2 regions of the Gordonia sp. PDNC005 genome follow, and region 1 is predicted to be linked to the other one. Evidence: riboswitches for the same ligand, from Rfam matches in the RefSeq annotation. Region 1 holds a riboswitch; the other holds the start of a gene.
What was found. Region 1 has a riboswitch for S-adenosylmethionine ahead of JVX90_RS04285 (bifunctional o-acetylhomoserine/o-acetylserine sulfhydrylase). Riboswitches for the same ligand answer to the same signal wherever they lie in the genome.
Positions count from the first base shown of each region.

Region 1 (7,513 bases):
CACTCATCCGCCCGCCGCGGTGACACTTGTCACGAATCGCTGTGCGCTGGGACTATCCTCCTCAGATGCCCAACGCATTCGCCCGATGGTGGGCCGACGTCGACGCCGGCGATCTCCGGGACCGGCTCACTGACGTCAATGACGGCATCATCGCCCTGGCCGGCACCGGGTTGGGTCTGGCCGGCGCGAAGATCGGCGGGGCCACATCGTTCGCGGTGCTGGTGATCACGACTCTGATGGGCGCGTTCGCGGTGTTCGGTGTTCAGCTGTGCGAAGCACTGTCACATCGGGAGGCTCAGCAGTCGACCGTCGCGCGAGAGCAGCGACTGCTGGAGTTGACGCCGAACGAGGAGATGGCCGAGCTCACCGAGTGGTTCGAGCGGAAGGGTGTCACGCCCGAGACCTCGAAGCAGGTGGCACAGGAGCTCTGGGACGCCGACGCCCTGTCCGCTCAGCTCGAGATCGAATACGGGATCCGCGAACTGACCACACCGTCGGACGCGTGGCGGGAGGCGATCACTGCCGGCTTGGCGTTCCTGGTCGGGGCGACGCTGCCGGTTCTGGCGATGGTGCTGGTTCCCCTCCCCTGGCGCAGCGAGTCGACGATCGTCGCTGCGCTCGCATCGTTGGTGGTCACCTCGGTGATCATCGCCCGACGCGGCTACGCCAATGCGACGAGGACCGCCCTGCGATCGCTGATGATCGGCGGGGCGGCCCTCGCGCTCGGCTATCTGCTGGGTGACTGGATGATGTGATCAGCCGCCGATCGGAAGACTAACCGTGCCTTTGCGGGCGTCGGCCGTGCCCGGGGCCACTTCCACGGTCACCGACGGCGCCGTGGTCGGCGCCTGATCGAGCAGAACTGAGTTTCCAGGGGCGTTCGAGCCCATCAGGCCCGTCGGATCGAGAGCGATGTAGAGCAGCTTGCGACTGTCGATCATCGGCACTGTCGTCTCCACGTGGAGGAGCTTCGTGCTGGGGATCAGCGCGTCGTCGACCGAAGGGTTGTCGGTCATTCCGATCCCGAGGTCGACGCCTACTGTGAGGTCGTTCTTGGTTCCCCAGTTGCGTTCCACCTGGACTCCGACCGCGCCGGCGACAACGGCCTCGACACCGACCGACAGGTTGCCGCTCGACGAATCCGGTCCCCCGCCGATGAGCGGGCGCATCTGCGCGATCGTGACACCGGGCGCGAGGTCGAGCGGCGCCCGGTTGTCGACGTAGTCGGCGGCATCGCCGAAGATGTTCGTCTGGCCGGTGAGTGCGTGCTCTGCTCGCGCGAGCAGCGACGTGGACGACGGCAGCGGAGTCACGCAGTCGTCCGTCGCGCCCTGCTGTTCACATTTCAGGCCGCCCCACTTGGCCTTGTCGGTCGGGTCGTGGTTCATCCGGCCCGGGTAGTAGCCGTGCTTGAGGAAGTACCCGAGGAACGAGTCGGCGGCGCCCACCGGATCGAACAGTGGGTCGGGGACGTCGCAGATGCCGTCGCCCTCGGTGCAGACCTGCTTGACCGGGATGTCGCCGAATCCGCCGTCGCGCGGCCCCGACATCGTCAACCCCGGGATGAAGCCGATGAGTGCGTTCTCGACGCCGGTGCTGTTCGGGCGGCCGACCCGGCGGGGATCGGAGTACAGCTCGCCGGACAGTCCGGCGCGTGAGATCTGATTCCCCTTCTGACGGCCGTTCGCCACGTCGGACAGGACGTCGCCTGCAACGCGGGCGCCCTGCGAGTAGCCCGACACGACGACCGGCTTGCCCGGGCAGCGCTGCTGATACTCGCTGATCGCCGACTGCGTGGCTGCCTTGCCGAGTGCGACGTCGTCGTCGTAGCTGATAGGGCCGAGCGGCCACAGGGACGTCGGGTAGTCGACGTACTGCACCTTGTAGCCGCTGTTGAGGTATCTGGCACCGACACCGGTGACGCCGCCGGTCGGGACGCCGTGCCCGTTGCGCGGCGCGTTCGTTCCGGCGACGACGATGGCGGCTCCATTGCCACAGGTGTCAGCGGACGCCGTTCCGGTTCCGAGCGGCGCGAAGGCGACAGCTGCGGTGAACGACAAGATGAGGAGAGGGAGGGAGCGCGTCTTGGTCACCAGGAGATTCTCAGGTAGCTCTGAGGATTCTGCTCAGTGAGAAGGCACTCCTGGCACAGAGTTGCCGAGACCGACACCTGGCGACATCCGCCCGTCACGAGTTTGTTGCATCGCGTTTTCCAGCGCGACGAAAGAAAGGGTTGCCTTACCTTGGTGAATGCCGAGTTCGTCAAGGAAGCGATGCGGCCGCGCGCGTATCTATGAGGTGCATCACCAACGTGTCCGGTTGGCACGGAAATGCACTCGCCGGTGGCCTCGACCACCGCGCCGCACCTGAGTCGGAGTGCTGTCGAACGGCGCGCAAATGCCCGATAACACAGGGCCGTCGCCGAGCGGAAGACTTTTGCTCCGACGGGTTGCGGCCGTACCCGCCCCTGCTGGTCGGTGATATATCCTGTGCAACAGGTCATGAGCATCAGCGACAAGCCCCGGCTGGCTGATCGGCAACCCTCCTCCGCGGTGGGGTGCTCCGGGTGATGACCTGGTCGCGGCGGACTTCGTGTTCGCCCGCGGCAAGCGCGGGTCCGACGGTCGGACCCACAAGAGCGGGCCACGGCCCGGCCGACCACGAGAAAGTGAATGACGTCCCATGTCTGACGCCACAAGCTGGAGCTTCGAGACCAACCAGATCCACGCCGGTCAGGTGGTCGACTCGACCACCAACGCCCGTGCGCTGCCGATTTACCAGACGACGTCGTACGTCTTCAACAACACCGACCACGCCGCGAATCTCTTCGCGTTGGCCGAGCCCGGCAACATCTACACCCGCATCATGAACCCGACGCAGGACGCCGTGGAGCAGCGCCTCGCGGCCCTCGGTGGCGGCGTCGCCGCGCTCCTCGTCTCGTCGGGCCAGGCGGCGACGACCTACGCGATCCAGAACATCGTCGAGAACGGCGGCCACGTCGTCTCGAGCCCCCGCATCTACGGCGGCACGTACAACCTGTTCCACTACACGCTGCCCAAGTTCGGCATCGAGGTCTCGTTCGTCGAGGACCCCGACGACCTGGAGTCCTGGAAGGCTGCCATCAAGCCGAACACGCGCGCCGTGTTTGCCGAGACCATCTCGAATCCGCACAACCAGGTCCTCGACATCGCTGGTGTCGCAGGCGTCGCGCACGACAACGGTCTGCCGCTGATCGTCGACAACACTGTCGCGACCCCGTACCTGCTGAACCCGATCGAGCACGGCGCCGACATCGTCGTCCACTCGGCCACCAAGTACATCGGCGGCCACGGCAGCGCCATCGGCGGCGTCATCATCGACGGCGGCAAGTTCGACTGGCGCGTACAGCGTGACGGCGTGGACCTGTTCCCCGGCTTCACCACACCCGACCACAGCTACGGCGGCGTTGTCATCGCCGACCTCGGCGCCCCCGCCTACGCCCTCAAGGCACGCATCCAGCTGCTGCGCGACACCGGTTCGGCCATCGCACCGTTCAACGCCTTCCTGTTGGCGCAGGGCATCGAGACCCTGAGTCTCCGCGTCGAGCGCCACGTGTCCAACGCACAGAAGGTCGCCGAGTTCCTCGAGGAGCACGAACAGGTCACCTCCGTCTCGTACGCGGGCCTGCCGTCGTCGCCGTACTACGAGCGCGCGCAGAAGCTGCTCCCCAAGGGTGCGGGCGCCGTGATCGGCTTTGAGATCGCCGGTGGCGTGGATGCGGGCAAGGCGTTCGTGAACGCGTTGACCCTGCACAGCCATGTCGCCAACATCGGCGACGTCCGCTCGCTCGTCATCCACCCCGCGTCGACCACGCACAGCCAGCTGTCTCCCGAAGAACAGCTCGCCGCGGGTGTCACGCCGGGCCTGGTCCGTCTCGCCGTCGGAATCGAGGGAATCGACGACATCCTCGCCGACCTGACTGAAGGGTTCAAGGCCGCCAAGTGATTTCGGTGAATGTGGAGGGCGCCCGGTGTCGGTGATCGTCGACCCGGCCGCCACGGCTTTCGACTCCGACTGGGCTTCCCGCCCGGACGGATCGGATGTCGCCGTGCGCATCGGCGACCTGACCCTCGATTCGGGGGCCGGGCTCGCCGATGTCACTGTCACATTCCAGAAGTGGGGTACACCCAACGCAGCCGGCGACAACATCGTCCTGGCTCTGCACGCCCTCACTGGCAACTCGCATGTCACCGGCCCCGCCGACGCTCGGTTCTCGATGACCGGCTGGTGGGACGGACTGATCGGGCCCGGCGGTGCCGTCGACACCGACGAATGGTGCGTCGTCGCACCGAACGCGATCGGTGGCTGCTACGGCTCCACCGGTCCGGGTTCCATCGCACCCGACGGTCGGGCGTGGGGCTCCCGCTTCCCGCGACTGACAGTCCGCGACCTGGTCCGCGCCGAGAGCATCGCGTTCAGCGCTGTCGGGATCACGCGCTTCGCTGTTGTAGCAGGTGGGTCCATGGGCGGTGCGCGCGCTCTCGAGTGGACTGTCACGCACTCCGACAAGATCGACGCAGCACTCATTCTCGCCGTCGGGGCCCGCGCGTCAGCCGATCAGATCGGAACCCAGACAACTCAGATCGCAGCCATCAAGGGCGACGCGGACTGGCAGGGCGGCGACTATTACGGCACCGACCGCGCTCCGACGACCGGCATGGGCGTCGCCCGCAGGGTCGCGCACCTGTCTTACCGCAGCGACCGCGAGCTCGACGAACGATTCGAGAACCTCCCACAGGGCGATGAGAATCCGCTGACCGGCGGCCGCTACGCGATCGCCAGCTACCTCGAGTATCAGTCGGAGAAGTTGAAGTCACGCTTCGATCCGGGCAGTTACGTCGCGTTGTCCGAGGTCCTGAACAACCACGACGTGGGACGCGGCCGCGGCGGCGTCAAGGCTGCACTCAATGCCTGCACGGTGCCCACCGTCGTCGGTGGCATCGACTCCGATCGCCTGTACCCGCTGTACCAGCAGGAAGAACTGGCGGCCGAGCTCGGCAATTGTGTCGGCGGGCTCCGCGTGGTTCATTCCAACGCAGGCCACGACGGTTTCCTCACCGAGAAGGAACCGATCGGTGACCTGCTGCGCGACACCATCTCTGTCGCCCGCTCCCAGCGCCGCTGACTCCCCTCCCTCGTAACGAGCCGTGTCGAAACGTGCCGAGCCCAGTTCAGAGACCAGACGGGGTCAGGCGGTTCCGAGCGAGTCGATCGAGGTGGCAAGCCACAGTACGGCGGCGCCGAGGGCTGCCATGGCAGCGACGTCGAACGGGCGACTGCGGACCTGCAGCAGTCCGATCCGGACGGTCGGCAGGATCGCGCGGAATGTCGCGCCGACGAGCAGCGCCGATCCGAAGACGAACGCGCCGCGGCGCCAACGGTCCATCAGCACGAGAATCGCGGCCACCACGACGATCGCGAGCACCACGTAGAACGGGATGTTCGCGATCACCTGGTGGATGCGTCGTGCCTTGCGGATCGCGTCGACGCGTTGATCGCGGTCGGACATCAGGCTTCCGAGGCCGCCAGCTGCTGCTCGGCGCGCTCGACGACGTTGGCGAGCAGGAAGGCACGAGTCAGCGGTCCGACTCCACCCGGGTTCGGCGACACTGCGCCCGCGACGTCCCAGACGTCGGGAGCGACGTCGCCTTGCAGGCCGACGTCGGTGCGGCTCACGCCCACGTCGACGACGGCTGCGCCGGGCTTGACCATGTCGGCCGTGATGAGGTGTGCGACACCTGCGGCCGCGACGATGATGTCGGCGCGCCGCGTCTCGGCGGCGAGGTCCTTCGTGCCGGTGTGGCACAGCGTGACGGTCGCATTCTCACTGCGACGGGTCAGCAGCAGGCCGATCGGCCGACCGATCGTCACGCCGCGGCCGACGACGGTCACGTGTGCGCCGTCAAGCGGAATGTCGTAGCGACGCAGAAGATGGATGACCCCGCGCGGAGTGCACGGGAGAGTCGACTCCTTGCCGAGGACGAGGCGACCGAGGTTGATCGGGTGGAGACCGTCCGCATCCTTTTCGGGCGCGATGCGCTCGAGGGCGGCGTTCTCGTCGAGATGCTTGGGCAGCGGGAGCTGGACGATGTAGCCGGTGCACGAGGGGTCGGCGTTCAGCTCGTCGATGGCCGCGTTGAGCTGCTCCTGCGTGATGTCCGCGGGCAGGTCCTTGCGGATCGACGAGATGCCGACTTTCGCGCAGTCGGAGTGCTTGCCCTTCACATACGACTGCGAACCGGGATCGTCTCCGACCAGCACTGTGCCCAGTCCGGGCGTGATGCCCGCAGCACGGAGTGTGTCCACTCGCGCCTTCAGGTCAGTGAAGATCTCGTCTCGGGTGAGCTTGCCGTCCAGTCGAATCGCCGTCACAGTGATCCATTGTTCCACTGACGGCGATTCGACGGGTCAGGCGGCTGCCATCTGCGACCGCGCGACGGCGAGGAACTCCTCGACGGTCACGTAGAAGCCGGTGGCGTCGTCGATCTGGAACCAGACGGTCTGCGCCGGGTCCAGGTCGTTCGGGTTGGTGTTGATGGTGGTCATGTCGATGGTGTTGGTACGCATGGTTATGCCTCCTGGCATTGGTGATTGGCAGCGATGAATCGCTGCGCGCAAATGTCGTGGGTCGCTCGCTCGCACATGGAGCAGCTCTTCCCGCGTGTCGATCGAAGTCGAAACAGAGGACTCGTCGGTTCGTCGGCGCCCTTTATCGGCGCGCGAACCCAGACCCTGAGATCCTCGGGAGATTCGCAACGAAGTCGGCGGACCGTGAGAGGGTCGACGCCTGCGTGTTGCGGACAAATCATCATCGCACACTCGTTCGCTCCGCGTCAAGCAGCATCACGAACTCCCCGTTCCCGCGGCACGTTCAGTTCGCGCTCTTCATCCCGCCGAAGAGCGCGAACGAGAACTGCCGCGGGAATGTCGGACGGCGACGCATAGACTGACCTGCGTGTTCCGCATCGTGTACTTTCAACCGTACATCACAAACTAGGAGATGATTCGGATGTCTGGGACGATGAAACTAAGAGCAGGTCAGCGCGTGATCAGAGTGCCCGGAGACCGCTTGGCGACGGACACAATCAGCGTCGAACGGAGGTAAGCTCGATGACCGCTCTTCTGTACATCGACAGAGGTTGGCTCTCGGTCACCGGGACAGATACCACGGTGACAGTCACCCGCTCATGGCTCGTAAAGCGACATCACGATATGTACAGCCGGACCGAACAGTTCACCCGAGGGTGCACGCTCGCATCGACCGACGAAGTCGATGCACCGTCGGATGGAAGCTGGGTCGGCGCAAGGATCATCATCGAGACCTTCGATCGGCCTGTCGGCTCTCTCCCCTACTCCGAATCGGTCCCGATCGACGTAGCTGCTTCGATCATCGGGGTCTCAACGGGGAATCTGATCGAGCGAATGGTCGACGACGGCCTACTAATGCGTCTTGACGACGGGTCACTTATCCCCG
Region 1 is NZ_CP070351.1:893,465-900,977, reverse strand. It holds gene JVX90_RS04295 (VIT1/CCC1 transporter family protein) at 66-755, shown strand; gene JVX90_RS04290 (PE-PPE domain-containing protein) at 756-2,093, opposite strand; SAM riboswitch class IV at 2,498-2,618, shown strand; gene JVX90_RS04285 (bifunctional o-acetylhomoserine/o-acetylserine sulfhydrylase) at 2,683-3,984, shown strand; gene JVX90_RS04280 (homoserine O-acetyltransferase) at 4,010-5,164, shown strand; gene JVX90_RS04275 (DUF3017 domain-containing protein) at 5,228-5,548, opposite strand; gene JVX90_RS04270 (bifunctional methylenetetrahydrofolate dehydrogenase/methenyltetrahydrofolate cyclohydrolase) at 5,548-6,411, opposite strand; gene JVX90_RS04265 (hypothetical protein) at 6,448-6,606, opposite strand; gene JVX90_RS04260 (hypothetical protein) at 7,150-7,513, shown strand, end outside.

Region 2 (7,513 bases), 720 kb from region 1:
AACGCCGCCAGCCGTGAGCACCCGTGCCGCGTGATCGTCGTCTGCCGCGCCGATCGAGACGTCGAGGCCCGGCTGGACGCTCAGATCCGGGTAGGCGGCGACGCGGGCGCGTCGGAGGTTGTTCTCCTGACATTGTCGGGACCACTCGCGGAACATCCCCATGCGGTGGTGATGCCGTTCCTGCTGCCCGACACTCCCGTTGTCACGTGGTGGCCGGGACGCGCTCCGGAGGATCCGTCGAGGGACCGCCTCGGCCGTCTCGCCTCCCGACGCATCACAGATGCCCGCCAGTCGTCGGATCCGGGCGCGTTTCTCCTCGCAAGGCGCGCCGGCTACCACCCCGGCGACACCGACCTGTCGTGGTCGGCGATCACGCCGTGGCGCGCGATGCTGGTCTCGGCACTCGACCGTCCTCCGCACACCCGCGTCCTGTCCGCCGAGGTCAGCGGACCGTTCGACATGCCGGGCCTCGACATCTTCGCGGGCTGGCTTGCTCATGCGCTCAAAACGCGTGTCGTGCGCAAACCTGGCCATCTCGGGGTCCGGCTCCTGCGGGAGAACGGCGAACTGGAGGTGTCTGTCGACGAGTCCGGAGGCGGCGTGCTGCGCAGCACCGGCCACCCCGACGGCAGAGCAGCGTTCGCACGTCGCACCACCGCCGAGTGCCTCGCGGAAGAGCTCCGCAGCCTCGACGCCGATGAAGTGTACGAGGCGGCCCTTCATGGTCTGCCCGCAGTCGAATACGAGGAGACGCTGTGACCACCCCCGAGACCCTGGTCTTCGAATCGTCGACCGAACTGATCGAGACGGCACGAGCTCGGTTCGTCGATCTCGTGGTCCGTGCACAGGAGGCGCGTGGCATCGCCTCCGTCGCGTTGACGGGCGGGAGCAACGGCATCGGCCTGCTCAAGGCACTCGCCGCTGACTCCGGCGACATCTGCTGGTCACGTGTCGAGATCTACTGGGGCGACGACCGGTTCGTCCCCGCAACACATCCGGAACGCAACTCCGGGCAGGCCTTCGACGCGCTCCTCAATCACGTGGCCGTCGATCCGTCGCGCGTGCACGTCATGGCGCCGTCCGACGGAGAGTTCGGCGACGACATCGCCGCCGCCGCGCGCGACTACGCTCGTCTCATCGGCGACGACACCGTCTTCGACGTTCACCTTCTCGGCATGGGCGGCGAAGGCCACGTCAACTCGCTGTTCCCGCACACGGATGCGACGGCCGAGAACGTTCAGCCCGTGGTGGCCGTCACCGACTCGCCGAAGCCGCCGCCTGCACGGTTGACGTTGACGTTCCCGGTGATCAACGCCTCGCGTGAGGTGTGGTTCCTGGTGTCGGGAGCGGAGAAGGCCGAAGCCGTCGCTGCCGCACACAACGGCGCGTCACGTGAGGACTGGCCGTGCGCGGGCGCGAGCGGGACCGACGGCACCGTCTGGTTCCTCGATCCCGCCGCCGCCTCCCGGCTGTAGGTTCTCGCGGATCACCGCCTAACCGCTGTTGCGAAGCGCGGTGGCGAGTCCGTTCATGGTGAGTTGGATGGCCCGCCGGATCTGTGGCGAATCGTCACCTGCGCGGAATCGTTGAAGCAGTTCCACCTGCAGCAGATTGAGCGGTTCGAGGTACGGGAAGCGGTTCACAACTGACCGCTTCAGCGCGTCGTTGTCGGCGAGGAGATCGTCGGTGCCGGTGATCGCCGAGCACATCGCGATGGTCCTCTCGTGCTCGTCGACGATCATCGTGAAGACTCGCTCGCGGAGTTCGACGTCGGGTACCAACTGCGCGTACCGGTAGGCCAAGCCCATGTCGCTCTTCGCGAGAACCTGAGCCATGTTCGACATCACCGAACGGAAGAACGGCCACCTGCGGTAGTAGTCGGCGAGCACAGCGAGGCGATCGGGGTCGTCGCCGATCCACTCGGCGAACGCGGTTCCCGTTCCGTACCAGCCCGGCAGCATCACCCGGCACTGGGTCCACGACAGCACCCACGGAATCGCCCGCAGGTCGGAGATCGCCGTGGTCTGCTTCCGCGACGTAGGGCGGCTTCCGATGTTCAGAGCGCCGATCTCCGACAGCGGTGTCGACGCGGTGAAGTACTCGACGAACCCCGGCGTGTCGTGCACCAGTCGCGAGTAGGCGGCGCGTGCGGACGCGGCGAGCTCATCGAACACTCGGTAGGCCTCGGCTGACTCGTCGCCGAGGCCCTCGACGTCGAGCAAGGATGATTCGAGTGTCGCGGCGACCAGCGACTCGAGATTGCGGCGAGCCCGGACCGGTTCGGCGTACTTCGCGGCGATGATCTCGCCCTGCTCGGTGAGCCGCAGCGATCCCTGCACCGCTCCCGGGGGCTGCGCGAGGATCGCGTCGTAGCTCGGGCCTCCGCCCCGGCCGACGGTTCCGCCCCTGCCGTGGAAGAGCCGGAGCCGGATTCCTGCGGTGCGCGCCGCGTCCACCAGATCGAGCTCACCGCGGTACAACGCCCAGTTGGCCGCCAGGTAGCCGCCGTCCTTGTTGGAGTCGGAGTAACCGAGCATCACTTCGTGGACATCACCTTGGGACCGGATGAGTTCGCGGTAGAACGGCACGCCCAACGCGGATGTGAGGATGCCCGCGCCGGCCTGGAGGTCCTCGATGGTCTCGAACAGTGGAACCACTCGCACGCTGCACGCCGGTGATCCGTCGCCCGCATCGTACAGACCGGCCTCCTTGAGGAGGATCATCGCCTCCAACATGTCCGAGACGGACTGGCACATGCTGATGATGTACACCGGCACTGCCTTCGGTCCGAAGCGCTCGACCGCGGCCGCGGCCGCGTGCACAACGCCCAGCTCCTTCACTGCGAGGTCGCTGAGTCGCGCGTCCAGACTGGTCAGAGGCCTGCGGGAGGTGAGTTCAGCGGTCAGCACCGCGACTCTGTCGTGCTCGTCGAGAGACGCGTAGTCGTCGCACACCCCGGCCCACGCGAGCAGTTCGCCGACCACTTCTTCGTGTGTCTCGGAGTTCTGCCGCATGTCCAGCCCCGACAGGTGGAACCCGAAGGTGCGGACCGCCTCGCGGAGAGCCGCGAGACGGTCGTCGGCGATGGCGTCGTCAACGACCGCCCGCAGGGCGGCGTCGATCACGTCGAGGTCGGCCAGGAACTCCGCCGCGTCGGCGTACGGCTCCGCTTCTGCCGCGAGAGGTCGGTCGGCAGGCGCCACGACGTCGTCGCCGAGAGTGACGACCGCCCGCGCCAGCAGCCGTGACCTGACCGCGGTCACGGCCGACCGGAACGGCTCGTCGTCCACGCCGTCCGGGGTCTCGGGCGCGTACCCCGCTCCGAGGTCCGTCAGTTCGTCGGTCACTCCACTGATCAGGCGCACCGACATGCTGAGCTCTTGATGCAGGGCGGTCAGCTCGTCCAGGTGGTGCCGCATGGCGGTGGCCGCGGCCGCCGATGTCGCCTCGGTCACGATGTCGCCGGTGACGAATGGGTTGCCGTCGCGGTCTCCACCGATCCACGAGCCCATCGTGATGATCGACGTGTCGAGTCGTGCGCTGGGGAACGTCGCCTGCAGCGATCTCCTGACGTCGTTGTTCAACGACGGGATCACGTCGAAGAAGGAGGCGCCGTAGTAGCGGAGGCCGGTGGTGATCTCATCACTGATCGTCAGGCGTCGCATCCTGATGAGCGCCGTCTGCCACAGCATCAGGATGTGGCGGGAGATCTCCCGAGTGATCGTCGACTCCTCGTCGGCGGTCAATTCGGTCCGCCCGCGGACTCGCATGAGTTCGTTGATGCGGTTCTGCGCGTCGAACACACTCTTGCGGCGAGTCTCGGTCGGATGAGCGGTGATCACGGGGACCACGTTGGCGTCGGCGATCAACCGATGCACACGCTCGTCCTCCAGACCGGCAGCGGCAAGTCGGGCGAACGTCGCTCCGAGCGACGATGCCTGCGGCGGGTCCCCGGCGATCAGATGAATCCGTCGCCGTCGCTCGCGGTGAAGGTCTTCGGCGAGGTTGGCCAACAGTGCGAAGTTGGTGAACGCCCGGACCACCGGCATCAGTTCCGACACGTCTCTGCCGGTGTACCGCTCCGCGAGTTCATCGCGGGACACGTCCTGGTAGCGGATGCCGAACGCATCCCTCCGCGAGTCCTCGACCAGGTCGAACACGTCGTCTCCGGCCTGGGATCTGATCACCTCGCCGAGCAGTCCGCCGAGGAAGCGGATGTCGTCACGGAGTGGTTCGGTGGCCGATCGGCCAGTGTCGTCGACGCGAATCCGGTCGACCATCGGCGTTGCGATCGCCCGCGCGATCGCTTCGGAATCGTGATGCGGCTCGGGTGTCATGTCCTCAAGTTACGCGCGTTCCCGCTCGCCGGCACGGAATGGAGACCACGGCGAATGTACCTCTGCGACTGAGGATCCGGCAGCTATTCGACTCAGCGTGCGCCTTAGTCTCCGTCTTCGTCCGCTCTCGGCTTACGGTCGTATCCGGTTACGAGCGTCAGCGACAAGCCCTGGCTTGCTGGCCGGCAACCCTCCACTCTGCGGCGGGGTGCTCCAGGTGAGAACCCGACCGTGCGCTCCCTGCGCTTCGGTAAGCGCAAAACCCAGTAAGGACTCCCCCGTGACTGCTGTCATATCCCCGTCGTCTCCCGGATCGGTCGGCCCCGTGAGCCGTCCGGGCGACGATGATCTCCTCGCCGCGCCGGTAGTCGGCGCACGCCATCCGTGGCAGTGGGTCGGCACCGGCGTTGTGCTCGTGCTGACCGCGATGTTCGTGCACACGCTCGTCACCAACGACCGATTCCAGTGGGACGTCGTCGGTGACTACTTCGCGAGTTCGTCTGTCCTCAACGGCCTCTGGCTGACCCTGTGGCTGACGGCCGCGACCATGGTCGTGGGCTTCGTGCTCGGCGTCCTGCTGGCAGCGATGCGGCTCTCATCGAGTCCGGTCCTGTCGTCGATCAGTTTCGGATACGTCTGGCTGATCAGGTCTGTCCCGCCCCTCGTCCAGCTGTTGTTCTGGTTCCAATTGGCGTCGCTGTTCCCCCAACTCTCGATCGGCGTCCCGTTCGGTCCGAGCTTCGTCACATTCGACACGGCCACGCTCATCACCGGGGTGGTCGCGGCGTTCATCGCTCTGACACTCGACGTCGCTGCGTTCTCCGCCGAGATCGTTCGCGGCGGACTGCTGTCGGTAGAGGAGGGCCAGACCGAAGCTGCGCAGTCGATCGGCCTGAACCGGGGTCGGATCTTCTGGCGGATCGTGCTGCCGCAAGCCATGCCCGCCATCGTCCCGTCGACCGGAAACCTGTTGATCGGACTGCTGAAAGCCACATCCATCGTGAGCGTGATCGCAGTCGAGGATCTCTTGTACTCGACCCAGCTCATCTACCAGCAGAATTACCTCGTCATCCCGCTGCTCCTGGTAGCGACGGTCTGGTACATCATCCTCACGACCATCTTGTCGATCGGCCAGTACTTCGTCGAACGCCACTACAACCGCGGCCGTCGTCGACAGCAGCCGTCGTCGTTCGCTCAAACGTTCCGCGACAACCTGCCACTGTTCGGCACTCTTCAGAGCCGCACCGTTGGAGGCAGGGCATGAGCCGCCCGCTGGTCCGCGTGCGTGGACTCACCAAATCGTTCGGAGCACACCCGGCGTTGCGGGGCATCGACCTCGACGTCAACGAAGGCGAAGTCACGGTGCTCCTCGGTCCGTCGGGATCGGGCAAGTCGACACTGCTCCGCACCGTGAATCACATCGAGAAACCCGACGCGGGATTCGTCGAGGTCGACGGCGACATCATCGGATATCGGCACGTCGGTGGACGCCTCCGCGAACGTCCGTCTCGCGAGATCGCAGCACAGCGGGCGCGAATCGGAATGGTCTTCCAACAGTTCAACCTGTTCGGACACCGAACCGTGGCCCAGAACATCATCGAAGGTCCCGTCGCCGCAGGCCAGTCGCGACGCGATGCGCTGCGTCATGCTTCGGAACTGCTCGAGAGGGTCGGGCTCGCCGGGCGCGAAGACTCGTACCCGCGCCAGCTGTCGGGCGGTCAGCAACAGCGCGTCGCGATCGCCCGGGCCCTGGCACAACGGCCGAGCCTGATGCTGTTCGACGAGCCGACCAGTGCACTCGACCCCGAGCTCGTGGGAGAGGTGTTGTCGGTGATCCGCGACCTCGCCGCCGATGGCATGACGATGCTGATCGTCACTCACGAACTGGGCTTCGCCCGAGAGGTCGCCGACACCGTCGTGTTCCTCGAGGACGGGACGATCGTCGAGTCCGGGCCGCCCGACGACGTGCTCCTCTCACCAGCCAACGAACGGACCCGGTCCTTCGTGTCGGCCGTTCTCTGAACCCCACCCGTCTCCCCTACTCCCCCCTCCTCGAAAGGCTCCACCATGCCCACATCACGTTCCCGCCGCCGCTCGGTCCGCTTCGCTGCGGCTACGACGGCCCTTCTCGCGGCCGCATCCATCACCCTGACCGCCTGCGGCTCGTCCGACGACCCGAGCACCGATGCTGGCGGCACCGCACCCGCCGTGCCCACGCAAGACGTCGTGTCCGGCATCACGAAGGTCGACACCATCGCGGCGAAGCTGCCCGCCGACGTTCGCGCATCCGGCAAGCTCACCATCGGGACCATCAAGACTCCCGGACTCGCATCCCTGCCCATCGGCGGTGAGGTCGACGGCCGGCCCGTCGGTCTCCACCGCGACCTCACCGACGCCGTCGCAAAGGTGCTCGGCCTCACCGCCGACTACCAGTACGGAACGTTCCCGTCGATCCTGCCCGGCATTCAGAACGGCCGCTACCAGGTCGGCCAGGCCAACTTCAGTGTGACGAAGGACCGGGAGAAGGTCGTCGACTTCGCGACCTTCGTCACCGACGGACAAGGGTTCCTCGGCACCGAGAAGGTGACACAGGACAAGTTCACTCAGATCAGCGACGCCTGCGGGTACCGGATCGGCACCGCGCCGGGATCGTCGTTCCAGACTCTGCTCGAACAGAACGCCGACGCGTGCAAGAAGATCGGCAAGCCCGACTGGACCGTCCAATACTTCACCGACTCCGCACCGATCACCCTCGGGCTGCAGAACGGCAAGCTCGACCTCTACTTCGGGCCGTCGCTCGCCCTGCAGTATGCAGAGTCGAGGATCCCCCACACGCGGTATCTCGGCGAGATCTACAAGTCGCCGGTGGGCTTCATCTCTGCGAAGGGCTCGCCCATCGCACCCGCGATCGTCGACGCCGTCAACGAACTCATCACGACCGGCGACTACCAGAAGATCTTCGACAAGTGGCAGGTCCCAGGCAACAAGATCGAGCGCTCCGAGCTCAATCCCCCTACGACTTTCTGACGCGTCGACGTTCCGACGCACACGAGGAGCCCACACCATGACTGATCACTTGCATCTCGCCGTCGCCCTCGACGGCGCAGGCTGGCATCCCGCCGCATGGCGCGAGTCGCAGGCCCGACCGGCCGACCTGTTCGACGCCGCGTACTGGA
Region 2 is NZ_CP070351.1:1,612,813-1,620,325, reverse strand. It holds gene JVX90_RS07710 (glucose-6-phosphate dehydrogenase assembly protein OpcA) at 1-759, shown strand, start outside; gene pgl (6-phosphogluconolactonase) at 756-1,475, shown strand; gene ppc (phosphoenolpyruvate carboxylase) at 1,494-4,337, opposite strand; SAM riboswitch class IV at 4,484-4,600, shown strand; gene JVX90_RS07695 (amino acid ABC transporter permease) at 4,618-5,601, shown strand; gene JVX90_RS07690 (amino acid ABC transporter ATP-binding protein) at 5,598-6,359, shown strand; gene JVX90_RS07685 (transporter substrate-binding domain-containing protein) at 6,405-7,364, shown strand; gene JVX90_RS07680 (LLM class flavin-dependent oxidoreductase) at 7,402-7,513, shown strand, end outside.
Region 2: linked by a shared signal. The riboswitch ahead of JVX90_RS07695 (amino acid ABC transporter permease) and the one ahead of JVX90_RS04285 (bifunctional o-acetylhomoserine/o-acetylserine sulfhydrylase) in region 1 are both predicted to bind S-adenosylmethionine.